2 regions of the Streptomyces sp. 5-10 genome follow, and region 1 is predicted to be linked to the other one. Evidence: riboswitches for the same ligand, from Rfam matches in the RefSeq annotation. Region 1 holds a riboswitch; the other holds the start of a gene.

Region 1 (15,092 bases):
TGAATCACGGCGCGGACGCCAAACAGGCCGCCGATGACAAGAAGGCGCACGGCGCGGCCCAACACGGTCGCTTCCTGCTGAAGCTGTCCGGCGAGGCGTTCGCCGGAGGCGGGGGACTCGGTGTCGACCCCGATGTCGTGCACGCCATCGCGCGCGAGGTCGCCGCCGTGGTCAGGGACGGTGCCGAGATCGCCATCGTCATCGGCGGCGGTAACTTCTTCCGCGGTGCGGAACTGCAGCAGCGCGGTATGGACCGGGCCCGCTCGGACTACATGGGCATGCTCGGAACCGTCATGAACTGTCTCGCCCTCCAGGACTTCCTGGAAAAGGAGGGCATCGACTCCCGCGTCCAGACCGCCATCACCATGGGCCAGGTCGCGGAGCCGTACATTCCGCTGCGTGCGGTGCGCCATCTGGAGAAGGGGCGTGTGGTCATCTTCGGCGCGGGTATGGGTATGCCGTACTTCTCCACGGACACCACCGCGGCCCAGCGAGCGCTGGAGATCGACGCGCAGGCCCTGCTCATGGGCAAGAACGGCGTGGACGGGGTCTATGACTCCGACCCCGCCCGCAACCCCGACGCGGTGAAGTTCGACGCCCTGGAGTACGGCGAGGTGATCACCCGGGACCTCAAGGTCGCCGACGCCACCGCGATCACCCTCTGCCGGGACAACAAGCTGCCCATCCTCGTCTTCGAGCTCCTGGCCGAAGGAAATATCGCGCGTGCGGTGAAGGGTGAGAAGATCGGCACGCTTGTGAGCGACCAGGGCTCCCGGGCCTGACGGCTCGAACGGGGGATGGACAACGGCCTGCCGGTCGGACACCGTGCAGGAGAAGACGCACGCAGGGGCGAGGCTCTGCTTACTGATAACACCAGGAGCAAGTGGTGATCGAAGAGATCCTCCTCGAGGCCGAGGAGAAGATGGAGAAAGCCGTTGTGGTCGCCAAGGAGGACTTCGCCGCGATCCGCACCGGGCGTGCGCACCCGGCGATGTTCAACAAGATCGTGGCGGACTACTACGGTGCGCTGACGCCGATCAATCAGCTGGCGTCGTTCTCGGTGCCGGAGCCGCGGATGGCCGTGGTCACGCCGTTCGACAAGACCGCGCTCCGCAACATCGAGCAGGCGATCCGGGACTCCGACCTGGGCGTCAACCCGAGCAATGACGGCAACATCATCCGTGTGGTGTTCCCCGAGCTCACCGAGCAGCGCCGCAAGGAGTTCATCAAGGTCGCCAAGGGCAAGGGCGAGGACGCGAAGATCTCGATCCGCAGCGTCCGCCGCAAGGCCAAGGAGTCCATCGACAAGCTGATCAAGGACGGCGAGGTCGGCGAGGACGAGGGGCGCCGCGCGGAGAAGGAGCTCGACGACACCACGGCGAAGTATGTCGCGCAGGTGGATGAGCTGCTCAAGCACAAGGAAGCCGAGCTGCTCGAGGTCTGATGAACGACTCTTCCTGGGGGGCCCAACCAAGCGCCGGACTCCGGGGACCGGGCGGTCAGGGCACCTCCCCCGGCTATGGCTGGGAGGTGCCCACTTCTTCGGCGGGTCCCGCGCACGAGGTGGGTGAGGCGGCGCAAACTCGCCCCATGCCCACCGTGCCCCACGCAGGCGGCGACTCCGGCGAGGCCGCCGACCGTGACCGGGGGGCCGCTCGGCTGAGCGGCCCCCTCTTCCGCGACGAGCGGGAGCCGCAGCCCGGACCCCGGCAGCCCGCCGGGCGCCGGCCGACGCCCCCCGACCCCGCGCCCGACCCGGCCTCCGCCGACGGCACGCGCGGCGCCGACGACGGGCAGGGCAAGAAGAGCGCGGGCCGGAATCTGCGCGCCGCGATAGGGGTGGGCGTCGGCCTCGGCGTGATCATCCTGGCCTCGCTCTTCATCTACAAGCCCGTGTTCGTCGGCGTGGTGGCGGTCGCGGTGGTGGTCGGGCTCTGGGAGCTGACCTCGCGGCTCACCGAGCGCAAGGACATCCGGGTCCCCCTGGTGCCGCTCGCCGTCGGCGGGGTCGCCATGGTCGTCGCGGGCTATGTGCGCGGTGCCCAGGGCGCGGTGGTGGCGGTCGCCCTTACGGCGCTCGCGGTGCTGGTCTGGCGGATGACCGAGCCGCCCGACAACTACCTCAGGGATGTCACCGCGGGCGTCTTCGCCGCCTTCTACGTACCGTTTCTGGCCACTTTCGTGGCGCTCATGCTCGACACCGACGACGGCCCGTGGCGGGTCCTGACCTTCCTGCTGCTGACCGTGGTCAGCGACACAGGGGCGTACGCGGTGGGCTGGCGCTTCGGCAAGCATCCACTGGCCCCGCGCATCAGCCCCGGCAAGACCCGCGAGGGGCTGCTGGGCGCGGTGACCTTCGCGATGGCCGCGGGCGCGCTGTGCATGCAGTTCCTCATCGACGACGGCGTCTGGTGGCAGGGTTTGCTGCTCGGCCTCGCCGCCGCGGTCAGCGCGACCCTCGGCGACCTCGGCGAGTCCATGATCAAGCGCGACCTCGGCATCAAGGACATGGGCAAGCTGCTGCCCGGCCACGGCGGGATCATGGACCGGCTCGACTCGCTGCTGCCCACCGCGCCGGTGGTGTGGCTGCTGCTGGTGATCTTCGTGGGCGGCGGCTGACCACGCCCGCCCACGGGCCCCGCGCCACTCCCGGCGCGGGGCCCTTCGTACGTCTGCGACACTGGGTGAACCATGCCTAAGCCCGGAGAACTCACCTTCGTCGCGCCGCGTGGGGCCAAGAAGCCCCCGCGGCATCTTGCCGACCTCACGCCCGCCGAGCGCCGGGAGGCCGTCGCCGCCCTCGGGGAGAAGCCCTTCCGGGCAGGTCAGGTGTCGCGTCACTACTTCGCGCGCTACGTCGACGACCCCGCTCAGTGGAGCGACATCCCGGCCGCCGCGCGCGAGAAGCTGGCCGCCGGGCTGCTGCCGGATCTGATGAGCGTGGTGCGGCACATCAGCTGTGACGACGACACCACGCGCAAGACGCTGTGGCGGCTGTTCGACGGCACGCTCGTGGAGTCCGTCCTGATGCGCTACCCGGACCGGGTCACCATGTGCATCAGCTCGCAGGCGGGCTGCGGGATGAACTGCCCGTTCTGCGCCACCGGGCAGGCGGGGCTGGACCGCAATCTGTCCACCGCCGAGATCGTGCACCAGATCGTCGACGGGATGCGGGCCCTCCGGGACGGTGAGATCCCCGGTGGCCCGGCCCGGCTGTCCAACATCGTCTTCATGGGCATGGGCGAGCCGCTGGCCAACTACAACCGCGTCGTCGGCGCCATCCGCCGGCTCACCGACCCCGAGCCCGACGGCCTCGGCCTCTCGCAGCGCGGCATCACCGTCTCGACCGTCGGCCTCGTCCCGGCGATGCTGCGGTTCGCCGACGAGGGCTTCAAGTGCCGCCTCGCGGTGTCGCTGCACGCGCCCGACGACGAGCTCCGCGACACCCTCGTGCCGGTCAACACCCGCTGGAAGGTGCGCGAGGTCCTGGACGCCGCATGGGAGTACGCGGAGAAGTCCGGCCGCCGGATCTCCATCGAGTACGCGCTGATCAAGGACATCAACGACCAGGCGTGGCGCGCCGATCTGCTCGGCCGGCTGCTCAAGGGCCACCGGGTGCATGTGAACCTCATCCCGCTCAACCCGACGCCCGGCTCCAAGTGGACGGCGTCCCGGCCCGAGGACGAGAAGGCGTTCGTGGCGGCCCTGGAGGCCCATGGGGTGCCGGTGACCGTCCGGGACACCCGGGGCCAGGAGATCGACGGGGCCTGCGGGCAGCTGGCGGCTTCGGAGCGTTGAGCACCGGCTGATACGGTGCCTGGGCATCGTCGCATCATGCGATCGTCGTAGAAGTGAACATCCGTACAAGTGAACATTCCGACAGGGGAGCGCTCAGAGCGCTGAGAGTGCGGCACGGCCGCAGACCCTCGGACCTGATCCGGGTCATACCGGCGTAGGGAGTCAGCATCACCATGAACAGCCAGCTTCGGCGCGCCATCTCGGCCGCCCTCCTCGGTTCACTGGGCTTGAGCGCGCTCGTCGGCTGCGGCGAGGACACCAAGAGCGGCTCGGACTCCAAGACGGTCACCCTGGTCACGCACGACTCGTTCGCGGCCTCCAAGGCGGTCCTCAAGGAGTTCACCAAGGAGACCGGCTACAAGGTGCGGGTGCAGGCCGGGGGCGACGCCGGAGCCGCCGTCAACCAGGCGATCCTGTCCAAGGGGCACCCCCAGGGCGATGTGTTCTTCGGCGTCGACAACACCCTGCTCTCCCGCGCGCTCGACAACGACCTGTTCACCCCCTACACGGCGAAGGGCCTGGACAAGGTCCCGGCGGCCCTTCAGCTCGACCGGGCCGAGCACCGCGTCACCCCCGTCGACTTCGGCGACATCTGTGTCAACTACGACCGGAAGTACTTCGCCGACAAGAAGCTGACGCCGCCCCGGACGCTGGACGATCTGACCAAGCCCGCCTACAAGAACCTCCTGGTCACCGAGAACGCGGCCACCTCGTCCCCCGGTCTCGGCTTCCTCCTGGCCACGGCCGCGAAGTACGGCGACGACGGCTGGAAGGGCTACTGGAAGAAGCTGCGGGCCAACGGCATCGAGGTCGTCGACGGCTGGGAGCAGGCGTATTACGACCGGTTCTCCGGCTCGGCGGGCGGCGGCAAGGGCGACCGGCCGCTCGTCGTCTCCTACGCGTCCAGCCCGCCCGCCGAGGTGGCCGACGCCAAGAGCAAGCCCGCCAAGGCCCCCACCGGGGTGGCGACGGGCACCTGCTTCCGGCAGGTGGAGTTCGCCGGGCTGCTGAACGGCGCGGGCAACGCCAAGGGCGGCAAGGCGCTGCTGGACTTCCTGCTGAGCAAGCGGTTCCAGGAGGACGTCCCGCTGAACATGTACGTCAACCCGGCGCGCGAGGACGCCAAGCTGCCGGAGCTGTTCACCCGGTACGGGGTCAGGATCGCCGACTCGGCCACCCTGGCGCCGCAGAAGATCGCCAAGAACCGTGAGCCGTGGGTCAAGACATGGTCCTCGCTGGTCCTGTAGAGCCCCGCGAGAACCGTAAGAGGGCCGACGGCCACCGTAAGGCCGATGAGGGCGAGGGCGGGGGCCGCCGCGCGACCGCCCTCCGGCTCGCTCTGATGGCGGTGCCGCTCGCCTTCTTCGCGGTCTTCTTCGCCTATCCCGTGGCCGCCATCGTCACCCGGGGGCTGCGCGTCGACGGGCGGTGGCGGTTCGGCCGGATCGCCGAGGTGGTGACCGATCCGGCGACGCTGGACGTCCTGTGGTTCACCTGCTGGCAGGCGGTCGCTTCGACCGCTCTGACGCTCGCGGTGGCGCTGCCCGGCGCCTATGTCTTCGCCCGCTTCGACTTCCCCGGCAAGGGGCTGCTGCGGGCCGTGGTGACCGTGCCGTTCGTCCTGCCGACCGTCGTCGCCGGATCGGCCTTCCTGGCCCTGCTCGGCCGGGGCGGGCTGCTGGACGAGCTGTGGGGGGTGCGGCTGGACACCTCCGTCTGGGCGATCCTCCTGGCCCATGTCTTCTTCAACTACGCGGTCGTCGTCAGGACCGTGGGCGGGCTGTGGGCCCAGCTCGACCCACGCCAGGAGGAGGCCGCGCGGGTGCTCGGCGCGAGCCGGCTGTCGGCCTGGCGCCGGGTGACGCTGCCCGCGCTGGCCCCCGCCGTGGCCGCCGCCGGGCTGATGGTGTTCCTGTTCACCTTCACCTCCTTCGGCGTGATCCAGATCCTGGGCGGCCCCCGCTACGCCACCCTGGAGGTGGCGATCTACCGGGAGACCGCGCAGCTGCTCGACCTCCCCACGGCCGCGGTGCTGACCCTGGTCCAGTTCGCCGCGGTCGCGGCCGTGTTGGCCCTGCACGCGTGGACCGTGAGGCGCCGGGAGAGCGCCCTGCGGCTGGTCGATCCCGGCCGCACCGCGCGCCGCCCGAAGGGCCCGGCCCAGTGGGCGCTGCTGTGGGGCGTGCTGACCGTGGTCGCGCTGCTGATCGTGACACCGCTCGCGGTGCTGGTGGAGCGCTCGCTGAACGGACCGGACGGCTACGGCTTCACCTACTACGAGGCACTGCGGTCGGCCGCCGACAGCGGGGGCACCTTCTTCGTGGCTCCCATGGAGGCCGTCGGGAACTCCCTGTGGTACGCGGCGGTCGCCACCGTCTTCGCCCTCGTCGTGGGCGGTCTCGCCGCCGCGGCGCTCACCCGTAAGGCGGGCAGGTTGGTACGGGGCTTCGACGCGCTGCTGATGCTGCCGCTGGGCACCTCGGCCGTCACCGTGGGATTCGGGTTCCTGATCGCCCTGGACGCGCCCCCGCTGGATCTGCGCGCCTCCTGGGTCCTGGTGCCGCTCGCCCAGGCCCTGGTGGGCGTGCCCTTCGTCGTACGGACCATGCTGCCGGTGCTGCGGGCGGTGGACCACCGGCTCCGGGAGGCGGCTGCCGTGCTCGGGGCGTCCCCGTGGCGGGTCTGGCGGGAGGTGGACCTGCCGCTGGTCGGACGGGCCGTGGCGGTCGCGGCGGGCTTCGCGTTCGCCGTTTCCCTGGGCGAGTTCGGGGCGACGGTCTTCATCGCGCGCCCCGACCATCCGACCCTCCCGGTGGCCATCGCCCGCTTCCTGGGCCGGGCCGGACAGCTCACCTACGGGCAGGCGATGGCCCTGAGCACGATCCTGATGCTGGTCTGCGCCGGATCGCTGCTGGCGCTCGAGCGCATCCGCACCGACCGTTCGGGAGAGTTCTGAATGACGCTGCTGCGACTGGACGAGGTGAGCGTGAGGTTCGGCCGGCGCGACGCGCTGGACGCCGTGGACCTGGACGTCGCCGAGCACGAGACGGTCTGTGTGCTGGGCCCGAGCGGAAGCGGCAAGTCCACCATGCTGCGCGTGGTGGCCGGGCTGCGGCGCCCCGACGCCGGCCGGGTGTGGCTCGCCGGACGTGACCAGAGCGGGGTGCCCACGCACCGGCGCGGCGTGGGGCTGATGTTCCAGGACCACCAGCTGTTCCCGCAGCGGGACGTGGGCGGCAACGTCGCCTTCGGGCTGCGGATGCGCAAGGTGGGCCGGGCGGAGGCGGACCGCCGGGTCGCCGAACTGCTGGAGCTCGTGGGGCTGCCGGGCGCCCAGCGCCGCCCCGTCGACTCGCTCTCCGGCGGCGAGCAGCAGCGGGTGGCGCTCGCCCGCGCGCTGGCCCCGCGCCCCAAACTGCTGATGCTGGACGAGCCGCTGGGCCAGCTCGACCGGGGGCTGCGCGAGCGGCTGGTGGTGGAGCTGCGCGAGCTCTTCGAACGGCTGGGCACCACCGTCCTCGCGGTCACCCACGACCAGGGGGAGGCGTTCGCGCTCGCGGACCGGGTGGTGGTGATGGAGAACGGCCGGATCGCCCAGACCGGCACCCCGCTGGAGGTGTGGCAGCGGCCCGCCACCGAGTTCGTCGCCCGCTTCCTCGGCTTCGACAATGTGGTCCAGGCGATCGTGCACGGCGAGGTCGCGGACACCGTATGGGGCAAGCTGCCCGTGCCGCCCGGGTCCCGGCCGGGCCCGGGCAGGCTGCTGGTCCGCCCGGCCGGGGTGCGGCTGACGGACCCCGAGGAGGGGCTGTCGTGCACCGTGGCGGCGCGCACCTTCCGCGGCGACCATGTGGCGCTCATTCTGCGGCTGTCGGACCCGGCAGCGCCGCATCTGGAGGCGTCCTGCGCCCTGCGGGACGCCCCGGAGGCGGGGGCCAGGGTCGGGGCGGCCATCGACCCGGCCGATGTGGTGCTCCTGGACCCCGAGCCCTGACGCCGGGGCCCCTTGCCTCCCCCGGAAGTCAGCCCTTCCTCTGGTACTCGGCGCTTCCTTGACTCCGGCTCAGCCCAGCATCGACAGCAGCGCCTCGGGCGCCTCGTCCACCGAGTCCACCAGAGCGATACGGGCCTTCATGGACCGTCCCTCCGCGAGCGCTTCGAGCAGCGGCCAGGTCGGCAGCCGCCGGGTCCAGTGGTCCCGGTCCACCAGCACCATCGGGGTCGGCTCACCGCGCGACTCGTAGTAGTTCGGCGTCGCGTTGTCGAAGATCTCCTGAACGGTCCCGGCGGCGCCGGGCAGGAAGACCACCCCCGCGGTCGAGCGCGCCAGCAGCCCGTCCTCGCGGGTGGCGTTGGCGAAGTACTTGGCGATGTGCGAGGCGAACGCGTTGGGCGGCTCATGCCCGTAGAACCAGGTGGGGATGCCGACCGACGCCCCGCCGTCCGGCCAGCGCTCACGCACCGCGAAGGCGGCCTCGGCCCAGGCCCCGATGGACGGCCGGAAGGAGGGCGTCCCGCCGAGCAGTTCGAGCGCCTCGTCCAGCACCGCGTCCTCGTGCGGTGCCGCGTAGGCGCCGAGGTTCGCGGCCTCCATCGCGCCCGGTCCGCCGCCCGTCGCGACCGTGAGACCGGTCCGCGCCAGGGCCCGGCCGAGCCGTGCGGCGCCCGCGAATCCGCCGGAGCCGCGCTCCAGCGCGTGGCCGCCCATGACGCCCACCACCCGCGTCCCGACGAGGAATTCGTCCAGCGCGTCGGAGACCGCGTCGTCGTGGATGGAGCGCAGCATCGAGGAGAAGATGTCGCCGTCGGTCTTGGTCCGCTGGAACCAGGCGTAGGCGAGCGCGTCCGGCGTCCGCACGTAACCGTGTTCCGCGAGGCCCTCGAAGAGCTCCGCGGGGGAGTAGAGGGTGCCGCGGTACGGATCGAACGGCAGATCCGGCACCGGCGGGAACACCAGCGCGCCCCCGGCCCGGACCTTCGCCGCCGCCTCGGTCTCCATCGGGCAGCCGAGGAAGACGGACTCGCTGGTGTCGGTGGAGAGGAGCGCGGCCGTACGGCCTGTCAGGTCCACGGACTGGACCCGGAACCCGGCCAGGGTGCCGCGGGCGACGACCTGGTCGAACTCCTCGATGGACTCTATTTCCCGGTCTGGTTCCTGCACGCCGACATGCTAATCACACCGGAGATGGGGGGCTGTGGATTGAGGCAATCGTGACCAGGCCGCCTGGCCGCACAATCCAGGCATGGACACCGACACCCGAGAATTTCAGCGGTGGAACGGCATCGCCGTGAGATGCGCCACCACCCACACCAGCGGCACCAGGAGCGCCGGCAGGGCCGTCGCGCGCAGCGCGGCCGCCCCGCGGAGCAGCCGGGCAGGAGCGCCGAGGCGGACCAGGGCGGCCGTCGTGCGCTCGCGCGCGCTCCTCGCCTCCACGACCGCGGTCAGGGTCGTGGCCGCGGCGCACAGCGTGACCAGGGCCGCGCCCAGACCGGTGAGCGGGCCGAAGGCATGGGCGCCGGACGGCCCGGAGGCCCTTCCGTACAGCTCGAGGACGGCGAATCCGGCGGCGGCCAGGGCGCACAGCGCACCGACCGGACGTCCGATCAGCCCGGCCTCCTGCTGGAGCATGCGCCCGGCCAGCAGCCGCAGCACGCCCGGCCGCCCGACGGCCAGCAGCCTGCCGCACAGATGGGTGAGGCCGGGCCCGGCCAGCACCAGCCCGAGGGCGGCCAGCGCCCAGCCGCCCACCACACCGGGCGGGTTGCCGCCGAGCCGTCCCGGCACGGCGAGCAGGGCGTCGGGGAGCGGGGGCGCGTTACCGCTCGCGTACGCCTGTAGGGCGAGTCCGGCCGCGGTCAGGGCGATGCCCCAGGGAAGTCCGGAGGTGGCCTGGTGGGGCCGGGGCGCGACCGGCCCCGTCACGATGGTGGGCCGGGCCGGGACCGCCGGGCGGCGAGTGCCCCGTGGTCCGCGGACCGGCTGGTGCACCGCGCGCGGCTGCCGGGGCCACAGCGCGGCCGCACATGCCGCGCCCACCACCACGGGGACGACGGCGAGCAGCGTGACCGTACCGGCCAAGGGCAGCGGCCGGCCGCTGCCGAGCTGTCGGTCTGCCGCCCCGCTGCCGGCCCAGTCCAGCCAGGAGTCCCCGAGATCGCCGCGCAGATGGAGGAAGACCAGCAGCGACAGCACACCGCCGAGCGCGCAGGCGGCCGACATCGAGACCGCCGCGAGCAGCGCCGACCGGGCCGGGCCGACTCCGGCCGCGGCGAAACCGGGGCCAGGGCCGGTGCTGGGGTCGGCGCGGCCCACGGCGACGGCCAGCTGGACGGTCGCGGCCAGCGGGACGAGGCACCACAGGAGCCGTCCCACCGCGCTCTGCGAGTCGTCCGGATGGGCCGAGGCGAACCCGAGGGCGCTCAGCAGCAGAAAGCTCGCGCCCGCCGCCGCGACGGTGACCAGCGCCCGCCGCAGCAGCACCGACGGGCGGGCGCCGCGGGCTAGGCGGAGGCTGAGCACGCGGCCCTGCCTTCCGCCTCGGAGGGGTCCGAGCCCACCCGGCGCCCGTCGAGCAGGGCGACGGTGTGGTCGGCGAGGGTGGCCACCTCCTGGTCGTGTGCCGCGAGGACCACGGTGATGCCGTGGGAGCGGGCCGCCGAGGTGAGGGTGCGCAGCACCTGGGCGCGGTCGGTCTGGTGCAGCGGGGCGGTGGGCTCGTCGGCGAAGAGCACGCTGGGCCCGGCGGCCAGCGCGCGGGCGATCGCGACCCGCTGGCGCTGCGACTGCAGCAGTGCGGCGGGCCGTGCCCGGGCGCACTCGCCGACGTCGAGCCGGTCCAGCCACTCGTACGCGGCACTCTTCGCGGCGCGCCGCCCGGTGCCGCGCAGCATCAGGGCGAGCGCGGCGTTCTCCCAGGCGGTGAGTTCGGGGACGAGCTGGGGTTCGGTGCCGATCCAGCCGAAGTGCTCGCGCCGCAGCCGTTCGAGGCCGAGTGGAGGGAGGCTGTGCACGGGGACGCCCTTGAACCACACCTCCCCGCTGTCCGGGACGAGTTGGCCCGCCAGGCAGGCGAGGAGGGTGGTCTTGCCACAGCCGCGCGGACCGGTGACGGCGACGATCTCACCCTTCCGGGCGCCGAGGGAGACCCCGATGAGGGCGGGCGAGCCTCCATAGGCGTACGACACGGTGCGTGCCGCGAGCATGTCGTCGTCCGGCGGAGCCACCATCCCGAGCACCTCGCCTTACCTGCGATCGTCTCGTTCCCCCGGTTGGGGGAAACGAGCGCGGAGCCAATGGGTCACTGGCACGGTAAGGACTCGGGTGGGGGCCCGCGCCCAGGCTCGGCGCGGGTGGCCCCCATTTCCTCCGATCAGCCCTGATTGGTGTCGGACTCCGATCAGTGCTGATCGGGACCGGGGCCGTCGTCGGCGAGCCGGTCGAGGTGGGTGGGCGCGAACATCCGCAGCAGCGCGGGCAGGACCACGACCGACGGCCCGGGGGCCACGAGGGCGCCGGCGAGGTCAGCGTGCAGCCGCTCGGGTGTGGTACGGACCGCCGGGACACCGAAGGACTCGGCCAGTGCGACGAAGTCCGGGCGGGACAGCTCGGTGGCGGTCGCCTCGCCGAACGCGTCCGTCATGTATTCGCGGAGGATGCCGTAGCCGCCGTCGTCCACGATCAACCAGGTGATGGGGAGTTGGTACTGATGAGCGGTGGCGAGTTCGGCGATCGAGTACATGGCGCCGCCGTCGCCCGACACGGCCAGCACCGGCCGGCCGCGGTCCGCGGCGGCGGCTCCGAGGGCGGCCGGGAAGCCGTAGCCGAGGCCGCCCGCGCCCTGCGCCGAGTGCAGGGCGCCCGCACGCGGATCGAAGGCGGACCAGGCCCAGTAGGCGAGGATCGTCATGTCCCAGAAGCTGGGGGAGTCATCGGGCAGCGCGTCCCGCACCGCGCCCAGCACCCGCCGCTCCAACTCCAGACCCTGCGCGTCGATCCGCTCCCGCACCCGGGCGAGCAGCCCGGCCGCGGCCTTGGCCGCCGTGCCCGGCGGGCGGGGGGTGATGGCCTCGGCGAGGGCGGCCAGCGCCTCGCGGGCGTCGGCGTGGATACCGAGCGCCGGGTGGTTGGACTCCAGCTTGCCGAGGTCGGCCTCGATCTGGACGAGGCGGCCGCGCGGGCGGAACGTGTGGTAGTTGGAGGAGAGTTCACCGAGCCCGGAGCCGACGACCAGCAGGACGTCGGCGTCCTCCAGGAACTCGGTGGTGTGCGCGTCCTCCAGCCACGACTGGAGCGAGAGCGGATGATCCCACGGGAACGCGCCCTTGCCGCCGAAGGTCGTCGCCACGGGCGCGTCCAGCGCCTCGGCCAGCGCCCGCAGCTCCCGCCGCGCCCCGGCGCGCACCACTCCGCCCCCGGCCAGGATCACCGGACGCTCGGCGGCGTTCAGCAGCCTGGCGGCCTCCGCCGTGAGCTCGGGCCGGGGCGGCAGCGGCCGGGGCTCGGCCCGCAGGGAGGTCACCGGCGGTACGGATACCGGTGCGAGCAGCACGTCCTGCGGGATCTCCAGCCACACCGGCCCGGCGGGGGCCTCCAGCGCGGACGCCCAGGCGGCGGCGACCGCGGAGGGGATCTGGGAGGCGGTGCGGACCGTGTGGACGGACTTCACCACGTCGCGGAACGACGCCTTCTGGTCGACGAGTTCATGGAGATAGCCCTTGCGCCCGCCGCCGAGCCCCGCCGTCGGCACCTGGCTGCCGATGGCCAGGACCGGCGCGGACGCCGCCGCCGACTCCTGCAGCGCGGCGAGCGTCATGAGCGCCCCCGGCCCGGTGGACACCAGCAGCGGCGCGACCGTGCCGGTGACACGCGCGAAGGCGTCGGCGGCGAACCCGGCGTTGTTCTCCACCCGCAGCCCCACATAGGCGAGCCCGGACCGCCGCAGCGCGTCGAACGCCCCGAGAGCGTGCTGCCCGGGAAGCCCGAACACGGTGCTCGCCCCGAGCGCGGTGAGGGACTCCACGACGAGGTCGCCGCCGTGACGCGCGCGCTGTGCGGTGGGCATGGAATGGTGCCTTTCTGACGATGCGTATCGAAAAGAGCGAGCGTGAGGTGGTGTCAGGCGCCCGCGGTGGCCGGACTGGTGGTCTCCGAGGCGGGGGCGGCGGGCTCCCCGGCCAGCCGTCGCCGCCAGACGTCCAGGATCGCCGCGTCCGTCGGCTTGGTGGCGAGGCTGACCGCCACGTACGCCACCAGCGAGGCCAGCAGCCCGAAGTAGATGGGCTCGTTGGCGAGGATGCCCTTCCACCCCATCAGCGCGATGACCGTGAGGCCGCCGACACCGACCGATGCCAGGGCGCCCGCGCCCGTGCCGCGCTTCCACAGCAGCCCGCCCAGGATCGGCATCAGCAACCCGCCGACCAGCATGTTGTAGGCGACGGTCAGCGCCTCGACGACATCGTTGAGCACCACGGAGATGCCGATCACGGCGACGCCCATGATGAGGATGAAAACGCGGTTGCCGCCGACCTCGTCATGGGAGGCGCCGGCCGTACGGAGCGTACGGCCGCGCAGCCGGGCCCAGATGTCGTTGTTGGCCACCGTCGCGCAGGCGATCAGCGCGCCCGAGGAAGTGGACATCACCGCGGACAGCGCGGCGGCCAGCACCAGCCCCTTCACGCCCACAGGGAGCGCGTCCTTGACGATGGTCGCGAACGCGTCGTCCGGGGCGCTCAGCTTGGGGTACAGCACCTTGGCCGCCGTGCCGATGATCGCCCCCGCGACCGCGTAGGCCAGGCAGTACGTCCCGGCCGCGGTGCCGCCGAGGCGGGCGACCCGGTCGTCGCGGGCGGTGAAGACCCGCTGCCAGATGTCCTGGCCGATCAGCATGCCGAAGGAGTAGATCAGCACATAGGTGAAGACGGTCTGCCCGCCGATGCCCATCGGGGAGAAGTAGCCGTGGGGGAGTTCGGCCTTCATCGCGCCGAAGCCGCCCGCCTTCACCACCGCTATCGGCAGCAGCAGAAGCAGCACGCCCACCGTCTTGACCACGAACTGCACCATGTCGGTGAGGGTGATCGACCACATGCCGCCGAGCGTCGAGTAACAGACCACGATCGCCCCGCCGAGCACGATGGCGACGACCCGGTCCAGCCCGAAGATCACATCGAAGATGGTGGCGTAGGCGATGGTCGACGTGACCGCCAGCATCAGGGTGTAGGCCCACATCACGATGCCCGAGATCAGCCCGGAGGAGCCGCCGTAGCGCAGGTCCAGCATCTGGCTGACCGTGTAGACCTTGAGCCGGGCGATGCGCGCCGAGAAGAAGACCGACAGCGCCAGCAGCCCGAGGCCGATGGTGATGACCATCCAGGCGCCGGAGAGCCCGTACTGATAGCCGAGGCCGACGCCGCCGATGGTGGACGCGCCGCCGAGCACGATCGCGGCCATCGTCCCGGAGTACATCAGCGGCCCCAGCCGCCGCCCCGCGACCAGGAAGTCGCTGGTGGAACTGGTGCGGCGCATCCCCCACCAGCCGAGCGCGAGCATGCCCGCGAGATAGACGACGATCACGGTGTAGTCGACAGCGGTCATGGCGGTGCTCCTCGGTCCGGCGGGGGTCGGCTGGCGGTCGGGAGATCGGGACGTCGGGTGGGCGGGGACGCACGGGATAGGGGAGGTCCCGGCGATCCGCGGGGATCGAGCCCCGGGGGAATGTGGGGAGTGACGGAGACCCTAGGTGTCGCCGAGGCGTCCGGGAAGTGTACGTTTCCTCCACTCCCGATCCCCGGGATGTACGAACCATCCCCTCGCGAGGCCCGCCGTGATGAACGACCGCGTCCCCCCGACGGCCCCCGTCCCGCTCTCCACCCTCCTGCGCCACCCCGCCCTGGGCTTGCGGCAGGTCGCGGGCGGGCGCGAGGCGGACACGCCCGTGTACTTCGTCCACACCAGCGAGATGGAGGACCCCGTCCCGTATCTGCTGGGCGGGGAGCTGCTGCTCAGCGCGGGGGTGCACTGCCCGGAGGCGGCGGGCGCGGGCACCTACTGGGACCGCTATGTGGCCCGTACGGTCCAGGCGGGCGCGGCGGCGCTCGGCTTCGGCATCGCGCCGGTGCACGACACGGTGCCCCGCGCGCTGGCCGAGGCGTGCGACCGGCATGGGCTGCCTCTGGTGGAGGTGCCCCGGCAGACGACCTTCACGGCTGTGGCGAGCGCCGTATGGGACGCGATGGCCGAGCGCCGCCACCATGAGCTGCGGAGCCTCACCGAGGCGCAGCAGTCGCTGGCCACC
Region 2 (15,092 bases), on a different contig from region 1:
GCAACGGAGCGTTCGGCCGTGGCCTCGGTGTGCGAACCGAAGTTGATCAAGTAGGGGGCGTGGACGTACACGGGTATCGACCGCTCGGCGCAGCCGGCGCGGAACGCCTCGTCCTGAGCGGGCGTACCGGCCGGGGTGGCCCAGCCGCGCGGATTGGCGACGAAGACCTGGACGGTCTCGGCGCCGATGTCGGCGGCGTGCGCCAGACCGACGGTGGCGAGGCCACCGGCCACACGGATATGGCCACCGATGGGGTTGCGGATGCGATGCGTACTCACGCCACCAAGGGTCCCAGGTGCGATGGGCCCGCGTTGCCGCCCTCCGGACGGGGTGATTCCTCTGGACGGGGTGATTCCTCTGGATGGGGTGATGCCCCCGGGCCGGGGCCGCTGTCGGTGGGTGCCCCTACTGTGACGTACATGACTCTGCTGAGCTTTGACCGCCGCTGCTCCGAGATCGTCGCGCAGACCCAGCTGTTGCGGGGCTCGATCGAGGGCGCGGATCTGACCCGCCCCGTACCCACGTGCCCCGGCTGGAACGTCGGGCAGCTGCTGCGTCATCTCGGCGGAACCCATCGGTGGGCCGAGGAGATAGTGCGCACCCGGGCCACCGAAGCGCTGCCCGACCAGCACTTCCGCGATCTGTCGCCGTACGCGGAGGAGGACCCCGCCGAGCTGGCCCCCTGGCTGGTCGAGGGCGCCCAGCTGCTGGCCGACACGCTGCGCGAGGCGGGGCCCGAGGCGCGGCTGTGGACCCCGGTGCCGGACTTCGGGCAGGTCGCCGGAGGGCGCGCGGACTTCTACGCCCGCCGCTTCACCCATGAGACGGCGATCCACCGGGCCGACGCGGTCCTGGCCCTCGGCGCGGAGTACACCCTCGACCAGGAGGTGGCCCTGGACGGGTTCGACGAGTGGCTGGCGCTCGGCTCGCTGCCGATGCACTTCGAGGTCCACCCCTGGATGCGCGAGCTGCTCGGCCCCGGCCGCACCCTGCACCTCCACGCGACCGACACCGCGCCGGAGGTGGCGGCGGAGTGGGTTGTCGACCTCACCGGCGACGCGATCAGCTGGCGGCGGGCGCATGAGAAGGCCGCGGTCGCGGTGCGCGGGCCGCTGACCGACCTGCTGCTGATCATCTACAAGCGGCGCCCGGCCCGCGGCGCGGGCGTCGAGATCCTGGGCGATGAGAAGCTGCTGGACTTCTGGCTGGAGCGGGTCAGCTTCGGATGAGCTCAGCTTCGGATGAGCGGCCGGGGCGGACGGCGTTCGCCGTCCGGCGGCCGCCATCCGTCCCTGAGCCCTCAGAACCTCAGAACACGCCGCCCTCGGTCTTGATGGTGATCGTGCTGCCCTTGGGCGCCTCGTCGCCGCCCTCCACCGACTGGTCCTTCACCTTGTCCCCGGGGAACAGCAGCGCCTTCTCGACGTTCACCTTGAACCCGGCGTCCTCCAGCTCCGCCTTGGCGTCGTCCACGTTCATCCCCGTGACGTCCGGCACCTCGACCATCTGCACGCCCTTGGAGACCGTCAGCGTCACCGTGTCGCCCTTGGCGGCCTTGTCGTCCGACGACGGGGACTGCTCGGCGACCGAGCCCTTGTCCTCCTCCGAGAACACCTGCCGCTCGGCGACCTTCACCTTGAAGCCCTCGCCCTCCAGCGTGGACCGGGCCTCGTCGACCGAATCGCCCACCACGTCCGGGACGTCGACCGGCCGGCCCTTGCTGACCACGATCGACACGGGCGTCTCGGGGCGGCGCACGGAGTCGGGGCCCGGGCTGGTGGAGAGGACCGAGCCCTGGGCCGTCTCACTGCTGAAGCGGCCGGTGACCTTGCCGACCGTCAGCCCCTGGTCCGCGATCTTCCGCTTGGCCTCGGCGAGCGGCATGCCCACCACATTGGGCACCTCGGCCCGCGGCCGCCCCTGGGAGACCCGGATGGTCACGGTGCCGGTGTCGCGGACGCGCTCGCCCGGGCCGGGCTTGGAGCCGATGACCTTCCCCTTGGGGACGACATCGCTGAACTCGTTGACGACCTTCACCTCGAGACCCGCGCCGTGCAGCTTCTTCTCGGCCTCCGCCTGGGTCTTCCGCAGCACCGGCGGGACCTCGGTGAACTGGCCGACGCTGATGTACCAGACGCCGACGCCGAGGGCGACCGCCAGCAGCACCGCGGCGGCGATCGTCACCATCCCGCGGCGCGACAACCGGCCCCGGCCGCCCTGTCGGTGCCCCTCCTGCCGGGGTGGCTCCGGCGGCAGCTCCAGACGGCTGGTGTGGTTGAGCCGGTCCTGGTCGTCGACGGCCACCGCCGGGCGCGGAACCACCGCCGTACGGTTCTCGGACCCGGCCGAGAGGTCCTCCTTGGCCTGCGGCGGCACCGCGTCCAGCTGGTCGTCGGTCAGCGCGGCCCGCACCGCGCGGGTCGTGCTCAGCAGCGCGACGGCGTCGGCGGGGCGCGCCTCGACGGCGCGCGCGGTGGCCGAGGCCACCAGCGCGTCCAGCTCCGGGGCGACCCCGGGCGCGAGGGCCGAGGGCGGCGGGACGTCCTCGTTCAGATGCTGATAGAGGACCTGCGCCGGGGTGCTGCCGCCGTGCGGCTTGGTGCCGGTCAGCATCTCGTACAGCACCACACCGCAGGCGTAGACATCGGCGCGGGTGTCGGCCGTGCCGTGCTCGATCTGCTCGGGCGCGAGATACGAGACGGTGCCGAGGACGCTGCCGGTGGAGGCGCTGGTGTTGCTGTCCACCGCCCGGACCAGGCCGAAGTCGGCGACCTTGACCCGTCCGTCGTCCCCGATCAGCACGTTCTCGGGCTTCATGTCGCGGTGGACGAAACCGGCGCGGTGGGCCGCGCCGAGCGCGGCCAGCACCGGCTCCAGGATGTCCAGCGCGGCGCGCGGATGCAGGGCCCCGCGCCCGCGGAGCACATCGCGCAGGGTGCAGCCGGAGACGTACTCCATGGCCAGATAGACATGGCCGCCGTCCGCTCCCTGGTCGTAGACGGCGACCACATTGGCGTGCGCGAGTCTCGCGACGGACTTCGCCTCCCGGATGAAGCGCTCGACGAAGGCCGCGTCGGAGGCGAGGCTCTGATGCATCACCTTCAGGGCGAGCACACGGTCCAGCCGGGTGTCGACGGCCCGGTAGACCGTCGCCATCCCGCCAACGGCGATGCGCGCCTCGATGCGGTAGCGGCCGTCGAGCTCCTGCCCGACGAGGGGGTCCTGGAGGGTCGTATCCACGGGGGAAGTCTACGAGGCGCCGATATCGGCCAGGACCAGCCGCCCCAGGTGGGGCCGGTACCGCAGCGGAACGGTGACACGGGCGGGTCGGTAACTGTGACACTGGCGGGTCAGAAACCGTGACACCGGCGGGTCGGTAACTGTGACACCGGCGGGTCAGTTGTGCGACGCGGCGGCGATCGCGGCCAGCTCCTCCAGCGCGGAGGTCCAGGACAGCGTGGCGTACTCGGTGTGCTTGGCCTTGGCGTCGTCGGGGACGGCCAGCGCGCGGATGCCGCTCTCCGCGAACCGCAGCCGGGTGCCCCGCCCCTCGGGCGAGAGCGCGAACTCCACGAGGGTGGCTTCGCCGGGGTCCGAGGGGGCGCGATCGGGCTCCAGGGCCAGCCGGAAGCGGAAGAGGGCGTCCGGGACCGCGCGCTCGACCTGGCCGTGGAACTCTCCGAGCTCATCCCAGCGGAACCGGAGCCGCCCGCCGGGGTGCGGATCGATCTCGCAGCCGCCGGGGGCGTACCAGGCGCGGATGTGCTCGGGCGTCGTCAGCACCCGCCACACCCGGTCGATCGGCGCCGGTACGTACACCTCGCGCTCGATCCGGTCGTCCACGGTCACGGTCACGTCGACCACCTCCGGGCTGTGGGCTGCTCCCTCCTCCCTCCACGGTAGGGCCCCGCGGGGCCCGGACCTGGGCGCGGGCCCGGACACCGGACCCGGGCCCGGACACCGGCTGGCCGAAGGACCCAGGGCCTCAGCAGGTCGGAGGAAGTCCGCTGTGGTTCGGCAGCGCGTTCGGCAGCGCCCCGATGGGGCGCGGGGCTGTGTCGATGTGCGGCTCCGCCGCGCGGGCGCGACCAGCCACGATGGCGCCGCAGACGGCCGACGACGCATCGCGGCACTTCCAGCGGAGCGCTTGGCCGAAGGCTCAGGACCTCGCCGAGAGCCCTGAACCGAACCTAGCCGAAGGCCGGGCGCTCGGGGTCCAGGGCGGCCAGGCCCTCGGCCGGGCTCGACGCCTCGGCGAAGTGGCGGCGCGGGATCCGGCCCGCCCGGTGGGCCAGCCGGCCCGCCTCCACCGCGTGCCGCATCGCCCCCGCCATCAGCTCCGGCTCCTGGGCCCGGGTGACGGCCGAGGCGAGCATCACCGCCGCGCACCCCAGCTCCATGGCCAGCGCGGCGTCCGACGCCGTGCCCGCGCCCGCGTCCAGAATCACCGGCACGGTGGCGCGCTCGGTGATCAGCTGGAAGTTGTGCGGATTGCGGATGCCGAGCCCGGAGCCGATCGGGGAGCCGAGCGGCATGATCGCGGCGCAGCCGACGTCCTCCAGCTTCCGGGCCAGGATCGGATCGTCGTTGGTGTACGGCAGGACCGTGAACCCGTCGTCCACCAGGGTCTCGGCGGCGTCCAGCAGCTCGATCGGATCCGGGAGCAGGGTGCGCTCGTCGGCGACCACCTCCAGCTTCACCCAGTCCGTGCCCAGGGCCTCCCGGGCGAGGCGGGCGGTCAGGACGGCCTCACCGGCGGTGAAACACCCGGCGGTGTTGGGCAGCGGGCGGATCCCGTGCCGGTCGAGCACGGAGAGCACCGACCCCTGCACCGTGGGGTCGAGCCGCCGCATCGCGACGGTCGTCAGCTCGGTGCCCGAGGCCAGTAGCGAACGCTCCAGGATCTCCAGACTGGGCGCGCCGCCCGTGCCCATGATCAGCCGGGAGCCGAAGTCGGTCCCGGCGATGGTGAGCGGATCGGGCGCGGCGAGCGACGCCCGGTCGGCGGCGCCGGGGGCCGTCGTGGCGCCGGGGGCGGCGGTGACGGCTGTGGTGCTTGTGGTGGTCGTGGTGGGAGCCATGAGTGGGATCAGCCTCCTTGGACCGCGGTGAGGACCTCGACACGATCGCCGTCGCCGAGCGAGGTCGCGGACCACTGGGTGCGCGGGACGACCGTCTCGTTGACGGCGGCGGCGACACCCGAGGGCGCCTGGGTGAGGGTCGCGACGAGCCGGTCGAGCGTGGTGCCCTCGGGCACCTCGCGGGGCTCGCCGTTGACGGAGACGGTCATGTGTGCTGCTCCTGTGCTGGGGAGTGCGCGGCGCCAGGGGCACCGGGAGAGGGCGCTGCCGACCCGGGCGAGGGCGTGGCGGCCGGGGCTGGCCCGGTGTTCGGTGGGGCCGTGAAGCGCTGGGGGGTGAACGGCTGGGCCTCCGGGGGGAGTTGACCGCTGATCAGGGCCTCGGCCATGACGTCGCCCGTGATCGGGGTGAGGAGTACGCCGTTGCGGAAGTGGCCGGTGGCCAGCAACAGCCCCGGCAGCGCGGTCGGGCCGAGCAGCGGGGCGTTGTCGGGTGAGCCGGGGCGCAGCCCGGCGCACGTCTCCACCAGCGGCAGTTCGGTGATGCCGGGCACCACCTCATGGGCGTCCCGCAGCAGTTCGTACACCCCGCCCGCGGTGACCGTGGTGTCCCAGCCCAGCTCCTCGCTGGTCGCGCCGATGACCAGCTCGCCGTTCTCGCGCGGCACCAGGTAGACCGGCCCGCCGCGCACCACGGCCCGTACGGTCCGGGAGAGGAACGGCGCGTACCGCTCGGGCACCGACAGCCGCACCACCTGCCCCTTGACGGGCCGTACGGGCGGCAGGACGTCCTCGGGGACGCCCGCGAGCCGTCCGCTGAGGCTGCCCGCGGCCAGTACGGTCCGCTCGGCGGCCAGGCGCGTACCCCCGGTCAGCTCGACCCCGGTGGCGCGGTCGCCGTCCAGCAGCAGCCGCTCCGCGCGGTCGCGGTGGAAGGCGACCCCGGCCCGCTCGCAGGCGGTGAGCAGCGCCGCCGTCAGCCGCCGCGGATCCACCTGGTGGTCACCGGCGACGCGCAGCCCGCCGTGCACGCCCGGCGAGAGCATCGGCTCCAGACGGCGGCACTCACGCCCCGTCAGCCACTCGGACTCCAGCCCGAGCCCCTGCTGGAAGGTGTGGAGCTCACGCAGATGGGCGCGGTCGTCGGCGTCGAACGCGACGGCGAGGGTGCCGCACGCGCGATGGCCCACGTCCTGGCCGCTGGCCTCCTCGAGCTCGGCCACGAAGTCCGGATAGCGGCGGGCGGAGGCCATGTTGAGGCCGAGCAGGGTCTGCTCGCCGTAGTGCAACTCGGTGACGGCCGCCAGCATCCCGGCCGCGACCCAGGCGGCTCCGCCGCCGGGCGCCGGGTCGACGAGCGCGGTACGCAACCCGCGCTGTGCCGCCCGCCAGGCGGTGACCAGCCCGATGATGCCGCCCCCGATGACGAGGGCGTCGTAGCGTCCGCCGGGTGGCGGCCCGCCTGATGTGTGAGGTCCATCGTCATGACCTGGTGCGTGCGTGGACACGCTGCCCCTCCCTTCGCCGGCATGACCCGGATCAGGTTCGTACGGTCGGAGGCCGTTCCAGCCTCCCTCTCAGCCCGGTACGCCCGGGCTCCCGCGAGTGCTCTGTCCCGCCACCCTAGTACGTGCCCCGAATCGCCCGAAAGAGCGGCCATAAACCAGACACCCCAGCCCCCGGCGGTTCCCCATCCAGCCCCCGTGCGTCCGACCCGCCCCCTTCCGGTGTGTCGTCTCAGCCCCCGTGTGAGCCCTTCTGGCGTGTCGCCCCCCGGTCCCCGGCGGTTCCCGATCCAGCTCCCGTGTGTCCGGCCCGAGCCCTTCCGGTGTGTCGTCTGAGCCCCCGTGTGAGCCCTTCCGGTGTGTCGTCTCAGCCCCCCGTGTGAGCCCTTCCGGTGTGTCGTCTCAGCCCCCCGTGTGAGCCCTTCCGGTGTGTCGCCCCCTGGCCCCCGGCGGTTCCCGATCCAGCCCCCGTGTGTCCGCCCCGCCCCCTTCCGGTGTGTCGTCTCAGCCCCCCGTGTGAGCCCTTCCGGTGTGTCGCCCCCTGGCCCCCGGCGGTTCCCGATCCAGCCCCCGTGTGTCCGCCCACAGCCCTTCGGGCGCGTCGCCCCCGGCCCCCGGCGCGTCCCGCTCCAGCCTCCGGCGTGTCTACCCCTGCCCCCGGGGTGTCCGACTTCAGCCCTCTGGCGTGTCCGCCCCAGCCCCCGCGTCTCGGCCCCGGCCCCCGGCGCGTCTGGCCCAGTCCTTCCGGCGTGTCCGACCTCAGCCTCCGGCGCGTTCCCCCCACCACCCCCGCGTCGCACCCCCGCCCCGGCGGGGGTGCGAGGGGGCGCAGCCCCCTCGTTTCGGGGAGGGGCGGGGTGGGGGCTCACCGCCGGAGGCCCCCACAACCCGCACCCGCCCCCCGCCCGCCCCCACTCTGTGTCCGACCTCTCGCAAGCCGCTCTCCAGTCCGCCCCACCAGCCGCAATACAGTGATCGTGTGAGCGATGAGACGACGACGAAGCCGTCCTCGAACGGCGGCGGACAGCGCGTGGTGATCGTCGGAGCGGGCATGGCGGGGGTGCAAACCGCCGTCGCGCTGCGCGAACAGGGCTGGACCGGGGAGATCGTCCTGCTGGGCGCGGAGCGCCATCAGCCCTACGACCGGCCCCCGCTGTCCAAGGCCGTACTGCTCGGAAAGGCCGAGGGCTCGACGCTCGACGTGGACTTCGCCGGACTCGGCATCGGGCTACGGCTCGGCGTCCAGGTCACCGGCCTGCGCCCGGACAAGCGGCTCGTCGAGACCGCGACCGGCCAGCTCCCGTACGACGTCCTGGTGATCGCCACCGGCGCCGAGCCGATCCCGCTGCCGGGCAGCGAAGAAGAGCCCGGCGTCCATCTGCTGCGCACGCTGGACGACGCCGAGCGGCTGCGCCCGGTGCTCGCCCGGCAGCGCGAGATCGCGGTCGTGGGGGCGGGCTGGATCGGCGCGGAGTTCGCCACGGCCGCGCGCGAGGCGGGCTGCGCCGTGACCGTCGTCGAGGCCGCGGACCGGCCGCTGGCGGGCGCGCTCCCGGCCGAAGTCGCGGCCCCCATGGCGGCCTGGTACGCGGATTACGGGGCCCGCCTGGTCACGGGCGCCCGAGTGGCCTCCGTCGACGAGAGCGGGTTGCTCCTCGGCGACGGCACCCGGCTGCGCGCGAGCGCGGTGGTCGTCGGCATCGGGGCCCGGCCGACCACGGACTGGCTCGCGGGCTCCGGCGTGGAGCTGGCCGAGGACCGGTCCGTCGCCGCCGACGACCGGCTGCGCACCTCCGCGCCGGACGTCTACGCGGTCGGCGACTGCGCCTCCTTCCCGTCCGCCCGCTACGGAACGCGGCTGCTGGTGCACCACTGGGACAACGCGCTCCAGGGGCCGCGCACCGTCGCCGCCAACGTGGTCGGGGGCCGGACGGCCGCCCACTTCCCCGGTGTGGTCTACGACCCGGTGCCGTACTTCTGGTCCGAGCAGTTCGGGCGCTTCGTGCAGTACGCCGGGCACCACTCGGAGGCCGACGAGCTGGTCTGGCGCGGCGATCCGGCCGGGGCAGCCTGGTCGGTGTGCTGGCTGCGCGAGGGCGCCCTGGTCGCCCTGCTGGCCGTCGGCCGTCCGCGCGATCTGGCCCAGGGGCGCAAGCTGATCGAGCGCGGCGCCCGGCTGGACCGGACGCGGGCCGAGGACCCCTCGGTGCCGCTGAAGTCGGCCGTCCTCTGACCGGTCGGCCGACCGCCGATCGGCCGACCGGCCGGGGCGCCCGGGGCCGGGCGGGCGGCCCGCGCGGCGGGCGCCCGGCTACCGACTGTCAGTCCCAGATGGCAGGCTTGTTCCGTGACCGAGATTGACGCAAAGATCGATGCTCTCGTCCCCGCCTGGCTCACCCTCCCCGACGTCGCCGAACGGCTGGGGGTCGAGGTGACGCGCGTCCGGCAGCTGGTCAAGGAGGGCCACCTGATCGCCGTGCGCCGTGGCGAGAACAGGGTGCTTCAGGTGCCCGAGGAGTTCATCGGTGACGGAAAGGTCGTCAAGGGCCTCGTGGGGACCTTGACGCTTCTGAAGGACGACGGCTTCAGTGACGAAGAGATGCTGGAGTGGCTCTTCACCCCCGACCCGAGCCTGCCCGGCACCCCGGCACGGGCGCTGAGCGAGAATCGTGGCACGGAAGTGAAGCGGCGAGCTCAGGCCCTCGCCGTCTGACGCCCTCGTCGGCCGGACTCTCGCGGACCGAACCCGCGCGTTCGACGCCGTCCTGACCCGCGGTCGACACGCCTGCGGTCTGACGCCGTCACCGCACCTGATCGCAACACCTGATCGAACAGATCGCACCTGGCGTACGGGCCGGGTTCCATCCTCGGCCCGTACGCCGCCCGACCCTCCGGGGGGAACCCATGTCCACCGCAGCCACCGCCGCCGCCACCGCTCGCGAGCGGCTGGCCGACGCCCGCCTCTATCTGTGCACCGACGCCCGGAAGCGCCAGGGCGACCTGCCGGAGTTCCTGGACGCCGTCCTGGGGGCGGGGGTGGACATCGTCCAGCTGCGGGAGAAGGAGATGGAGGCGGCCGAGGAGCTGGAGCACCTCCAGGTCTTCGCGGACGCCTGCCGCCGGCACGGCAAGCTGCTGGCCGTCAACGACCGGGCCGATGTCGCGCACGCCATCGGCTCGGATGTGCTCCATCTGGGCCAGGGCGACCTGCCGGTGCCCGCGGCGCGCGCGATCCTCGGCGAGGACGTGCTGATCGGGCGCTCCACCCATGCGGAGGCGGAGGTGGACGCGGCGGCCGTCCAGCCCGGTGTGGACTATTTCTGCACCGGCCCCTGCTGGCCCACCCCCACCAAGCCGGGCCGCCCCGCCCCGGGGCTGTCCCTGGTGCGCTACGCCGCCGCGCTGGGCACGGAGCGGCCGTGGTTCGCCATTGGCGGAATCGACGCCTCCAACCTGGACCAGGTCCTGGATGCGGGCGCCCGCCGCATCGTCGTGGTCCGGGCCATCACGGCCGCCGACGACCCGGCGGGGGCGACGGCTGAGCTGGCGAAGCGGGTCCGCGCGGCGGCGTGACCGGGGTACGACCCGGCCGGGGTGGGGCCAGCCCGGGGCCCGGCCCGACCAGGCCTTGCCTGGCCCGACCCGGCCCGACCAGGACAGGGCCCGACCAGGCCCGACCCGACCAGGACAGGGCCCGACCCGACCGGCATCCAGCTTGACCGGGGCCCGCCCCCTACCCTGGCCCGGCTTTTCACCTGCGCTTCACCTACCTTTCATCCGGCCCGGCCCGGCCCGGCCCGCCCGCCGGTCGAGGGCGTACGGAACTGTCCGCACTGCGGACAGGAAGCTGGCAAAACCCCCATATCTCCGAGGTCGGGTGGGCGTAGCCGGGCCGGGTGGATAGCCTGCACACATGGCCCTAGGCACCGCTTCCACCAGGACCGATCGCGCCCGAACCGTGCGCGATCTGCTCGCGTCGGGCGAGCAGTCGTATTCCTTCGAATTCTTCGCCCCCAAAACGGCAAAGGGCGAGCAGACGCTGTGGAACGCCATCCGCAGGCTGGAAGCCGTCTCGCCCACCTTCGTCTCCGTGACCTACGGAGCAGGTGGTTCCTCCCGCGAGGGCACCGTGCGTGCCACCGAGCGCATCGCGACGGACACCACGCTCACCCCCGTCGCCCATCTGACCGCCGTCAACCACTCCCGGGCCGAGCTGCGCAACATCATCGGGCAGTACGCCGGCGCCGGGATCCGGAACATGCTGGCCCTGCGCGGCGACCCGCCCGGCGATCCCATGGGGGAGTGGGTCCAGCACCCCGACGGTCTCACCTACGCCGCCGATCTGGTCCGGCTGATCAAGGAGTCCGGCGACTTCTGTGTCGGCGTGGCCGCGTTCCCCGAGATGCACCCCCGCTCGACGGACTGGGACACCGACATCCGTCACTTCATCGACAAGTGCCGCGCGGGTGCCGACTTCGCCATCACGCAGATGTTCTTCTATCCCGAGGACTATCTGCGGCTGCGCGACCGGGTCGCCGCGGCGGGCTGTACGACACCGATCATCCCTGAGATCATGCCGGTCACGAACGTCAAGCAGATCGAGCGGTTCGCGCAGCTCAGCAACGCGGCGTTCCCGCCCGAACTGGCCGAGCGGATCCTGGCGGTGAAGGACGACCCGGCGGCTGTACGCTCGATCGGGATCGACTACGCCACGAAGCTGTGCGCGCGGTTGATGGCCGAGGAGATCCCCGGGCTGCACTTCATTACCCTGAACCACTCCACGGCGACGCTGGAAATCTACGAGAATCTGGGACTGCATCAGCGGTCCTGATGACGGCAGCCGACGGGCGGCCGCATTGAGAGGGGCGGGCATGGGCTGGACGGTCCTCTACATCGCTTTCGGCGTCGTCGCGCTGTGGCTGCTGGGAGAGGTCCTCCTGCAGTACAAGGCGCGGCTCCGCTGGCGGCTGCTGGCCTTCGTCGGCTTCCTGGGCGTGGTCGTCGGTGTGCTGATCCCGTCGGTTCCGGTGATCGGGGCGGGCGCGATCGCCTTCGCGGTCGGCCAGACGTATGTGACGCTCTCCTTCCGGCGCGGTTTCGCCGCGGGCTGGGCGCTGAGCGGCGGGCTGCCGGGGCTGCTCGGGCGCGAGGGGAAGAGCACCCGGCCGGACGACGCGGACAAGGAGCCGATCCTCGAGGTCTCCGACCTGGAGGCGGTCCCGGCGGCGCGGCCGGAGCCGCCCACGTACCAGCCGGATCCGCCCACCTACCAGCCGCAGCCGATGCCCGACGACACCGGTGAGTACGGCGTCTACGATGAGCCGTCCCCCTTCACCCCGGCCTCGGGCGCGTACAGCGGCGCGGCGGCGGACGGCTACAGCGCGTACGAGACGTACGGCGGCTACGGCGCGCAGCAGGACCACAGCCAGGGGCAGGGCCACAACTACGGCCAGGACGTCTACGCGGACCAGGCGGGCCAGGCCGGGCAGTACGGCTACGGGAACGAGGCGTACGCGGCCTACGGCCAGGACCCGTACGGCGGCGCCCAGCCCCAGGCCCAGCCCTACGACCAGCAGACGTACGACCAGCAGGCGTACGGCCAGCAGCAGTACGCCGAGCAGTACGCGGCCTACGGCCAGCAGGATCCGTACGGCGGGACCTACGGCGGCGGCGACCACTGGGCGGCCGAGGCCGGCTACGCCTCGCCGGACCCGGCGTACGACGTGACACAGTCCGGCGGGCCCTGGGTGCCGCAGCAGCGCGAGGGCGACGCCGCGCCCCCGGCGGACCAGCAGGCGTACCCGTACCAGCAGCAGCACCAGGGCCAGAACCAGGGCTACCCGCAGGACTTCGACGAGCAGTACCGCTACTGAGCTCCGCCGACAGGTGGGTGCCGCTCCCGGGAGCGGCACCCACCCGCGCGTTTCCGGAGCCCGCGCCACTCGTTTCCCGGGCCCCGCGCCACGACGGGGACGCCCCGCGCCACGGACGGGGACGCGCCGCTGGGGCCCGCGCTACTGGGAGCCGCGCCAGTCCCCGCCCTCGACGATCAGCCCGGCCACCAGCGCGCCCGACATCCCCGCGTGGGCAAGCCCGCCACCCGGGTGGGCCCAGCCGCCCGCCAGATACAGGCCCGGTATCCGGGTGACGTTGGCGGGCCGCAGAAACGCGCCGTCCGCCCCGGCGAGCACCGGGCCCGGAACGCCGCCGCCCCGGGCGCCCGTCTCCGCCGCGGTGTCGGCGGGGGTGCGGACCTCATGCCACAGCAGCCGGTCCCGCAGATCCGGTATCGCGGCCTCGGCGGCCGTGATCAGCCGCTGGGCGTCCCGCTCCGCCGCCGCGGTGTCCGTCCAGTCCACCGGGCCGTGCGGGGCGACGACGGCGGTAAGGGTGACGGCCTCGTGCTCCGCGTCCGGGCGCACCGTGGGGTCGTCCGGGCGCAGCACGGTCACCGTGGGGCGGGGGCAGGGCTCGCGGAGCCCCTGGCCGTCGCCGAAGACGGCGGCCAACTCCGCGTCCCGGTCCGGGGCGTGGACCACGGTGCGGTGCGCGGTGTCCTCGGGGCGGGCGCCGCGCAGGGCCAGAAGGACGGTCAGCCGCCCCGGTGTGCCGCCGCCCGCTCCGGGCTCCGGCCGCACGTCCCCCTCCCGCCAGGGCCGCTGCCCGCCGAGCAGCGGGGGCAGCAGGGCGGGGTCGATGCCGGAGACCACGGCGTCGGCCTCCGCGACGGTGCCGTCGGCCAGCTCCACACCCGCCGCGCGGCCGTCCTTCTCCACGATGCCGGTGACCTCGGCCTCGAAGTGGAACTCCACCTTCCGCTGACGGCAGCGCTCATGGAGGGCATCGGCGAGCGCCCGCATCCCCCCGCGCACATACCAGGTGCCGAACGTCTGCTCGACATAGGGCAGCACGGTGGCCGCGGCGGGGGCGGAGCGCGGGTCCAGGCCGTGCGCCAGCGCATGGCTCTCCAGGAGGGCCACGGCGCGCGGATCCCTCAGCTCACGGCGGGCCACCTCGGCGAGCGTGGGCGGCCCGGCGGCGCCGCCCCGGCGGAACAGGCCGCCGAACCGTCCGCGCCGCACGGGCGCGGCCGGATAGGGGTCGCGGCCCAGGACCCGCCAGTCGGCGCGCAGCGGCTCCTCCAGGAGCGGTCTTCGGGTGGCGTCCCACACCTCGCGCGCCCGGTTGACCAGATCGCTCCAGCGCTCGCCCGCGCCCGCGCCGAAGGCGCCGTCCAGCGCCTGGAGCACCCCGGCCCGCGAGGCGTTGGGCAGCCGGACGTCCGTGCCGTCGGCGAAGAGGTGCCGGCTCGCCGGGTCGACCTGGACGAGCTCCACGCTCTGTTCCAGGGTCTGCTTGCCTGTCTTCACGAACAGATCCCGGTGGACGGCGGGCAGATGCAGCAGCCCCGGGCCCGTGTCGAAGCGGAAGCCGTCCCGCTCGAAGCGGCCGACCCCGCCGCCATGGGTGCGCCCGCGCTCGTACACCACCACCCGGTGGCCCGCCACGGCCAGCCGGGCGGCCGCCGCCATGGCGCCCATCCCGGAGCCGATCACCACAATCCGTGCCATGACCGTGACTTTATCCGCCCCCACCGACAGCCGGGTCACCGTGCCTGGGGACGAACGCGCAGGGCTGAGTACGCGTACTCAGCCGGGGAGATGAGTAGCCGCGCGGATGGGCCGCCATCTGCGCGGACGAGAGAGTGGAGCACACGGAAGGGCCGCGCGTCGCACCGCCGGCACGGGGCGGCGGAAGGCGCGGGCCCGGACGAAAGGTGGGAGTCACCGGGAGTCTCCGGACCAGGAGCCTCCAACGGGGGAAGTACGGGGGAGTTACGGGGGGAGGCGCTGTTCCGGTCAGGTCGAGGAAGGTCGATCTGCCGGAACAGCGCCTTCTGCTTTCCTCCAGGGCTGTTTCGCCCGCTTGGCCATCCGGAGGCCATGGCTCCTATCCGGAGGCTACGGCTCCTATCCGGAGGCCACGGTCCCGCCGACGCGGCCCTGAAGCAGCCGTGACAGCGCCGCGTGCACATCCTCCAGCGACCGCTCCGGCTGATAGGACTGCCAGTCCAGCGCGGCCACCAGCACCATCCCGAACAACGCCGACGCCGTCAGCGGGATGTCGATGTCCTCGCTGAGCTCATGCGCGGCCACCCCGGCCCGCAGCTCGGTCTCGATCACCGCTATGGCCCGCTGCCGGACCATCATCAACGTGGACTGCCAGGCACGGTTGGTGCGCCACAGCTCGGCCACGTACAGCTGGGTCAGCGACGGATAGCGGGAGATGAAGTCGAGCCCGGCCCGGACCATGGCGTCCAGCGCGTCCACATGGCTGCCGCCGCGCTCGGCGTTCTCGTCGGCGGCGGTCTGGAGCGAGGCGGTCAGCAGCTCGATGCCGTGCCGCAGCAGCTCCTCGAAGAGCACGGTCTTGCTGGCGAAGTTGTAGTAGACCGTGCCCTTGGCCACCCCGGCCCGCTCGGCGATCTCGTCCACGGTGGTGGAGGA

Evidence for each region. A riboswitch is a leader RNA that binds a small molecule or an ion and turns the genes downstream of it on or off. The one in region 1 is predicted to bind thiamine pyrophosphate.
Region 2: linked by a shared signal. The riboswitch ahead of thiO (glycine oxidase ThiO) and the one ahead of IEJ02_RS38635 (thiamine ABC transporter substrate-binding protein) in region 1 are both predicted to bind thiamine pyrophosphate.

What each region holds. Positions count from the first base shown of each region.
Region 1 is NZ_JACVYG010000053.1:1,008-16,099, reverse strand. It holds gene pyrH (UMP kinase) at 1-782, shown strand, start outside; gene frr (ribosome recycling factor) at 887-1,444, shown strand; gene IEJ02_RS38645 (phosphatidate cytidylyltransferase) at 1,444-2,619, shown strand; gene rlmN (dual-specificity RNA methyltransferase RlmN) at 2,692-3,798, shown strand; TPP riboswitch at 3,872-3,976, shown strand; gene IEJ02_RS38635 (thiamine ABC transporter substrate-binding protein) at 3,972-5,045, shown strand; gene IEJ02_RS38630 (ABC transporter permease) at 5,141-6,754, shown strand; gene IEJ02_RS38625 (ABC transporter ATP-binding protein) at 6,755-7,792, shown strand; gene IEJ02_RS38620 (LOG family protein) at 7,862-8,959, opposite strand; gene IEJ02_RS38615 (hypothetical protein) at 9,065-10,321, opposite strand; gene IEJ02_RS38610 (ABC transporter ATP-binding protein) at 10,303-11,028, opposite strand; gene IEJ02_RS38605 (thiamine pyrophosphate-binding protein) at 11,199-12,863, opposite strand; gene IEJ02_RS38600 (sodium:solute symporter family protein) at 12,917-14,392, opposite strand; partial or broken gene IEJ02_RS38595 (PucR family transcriptional regulator ligand-binding domain-containing protein) at 14,625-15,092, shown strand, end outside.
Region 2 is NZ_JACVYG010000028.1:66,216-81,307, forward strand. It holds gene IEJ02_RS27575 (deoxyribonuclease IV) at 1-278, opposite strand, end outside; gene IEJ02_RS27580 (maleylpyruvate isomerase family mycothiol-dependent enzyme) at 420-1,229, shown strand; gene pknB (Stk1 family PASTA domain-containing Ser/Thr kinase) at 1,309-3,240, opposite strand; gene IEJ02_RS50470 (SRPBCC domain-containing protein) at 3,397-3,855, opposite strand; gene IEJ02_RS27595 (thiazole synthase) at 4,191-4,934, opposite strand; gene thiS (sulfur carrier protein ThiS) at 5,090-5,290, opposite strand; gene thiO (glycine oxidase ThiO) at 5,287-6,504, opposite strand; TPP riboswitch at 6,580-6,693, opposite strand; gene IEJ02_RS27610 (NAD(P)/FAD-dependent oxidoreductase) at 7,637-8,818, shown strand; gene IEJ02_RS27615 (Rv2175c family DNA-binding protein) at 8,933-9,298, shown strand; gene thiE (thiamine phosphate synthase) at 9,490-10,158, shown strand; gene metF (methylenetetrahydrofolate reductase [NAD(P)H]) at 10,499-11,416, shown strand; gene IEJ02_RS27630 (hypothetical protein) at 11,457-12,458, shown strand; gene IEJ02_RS27635 (phytoene desaturase family protein) at 12,600-14,156, opposite strand; gene IEJ02_RS27640 (TetR/AcrR family transcriptional regulator) at 14,556-15,092, opposite strand, start outside.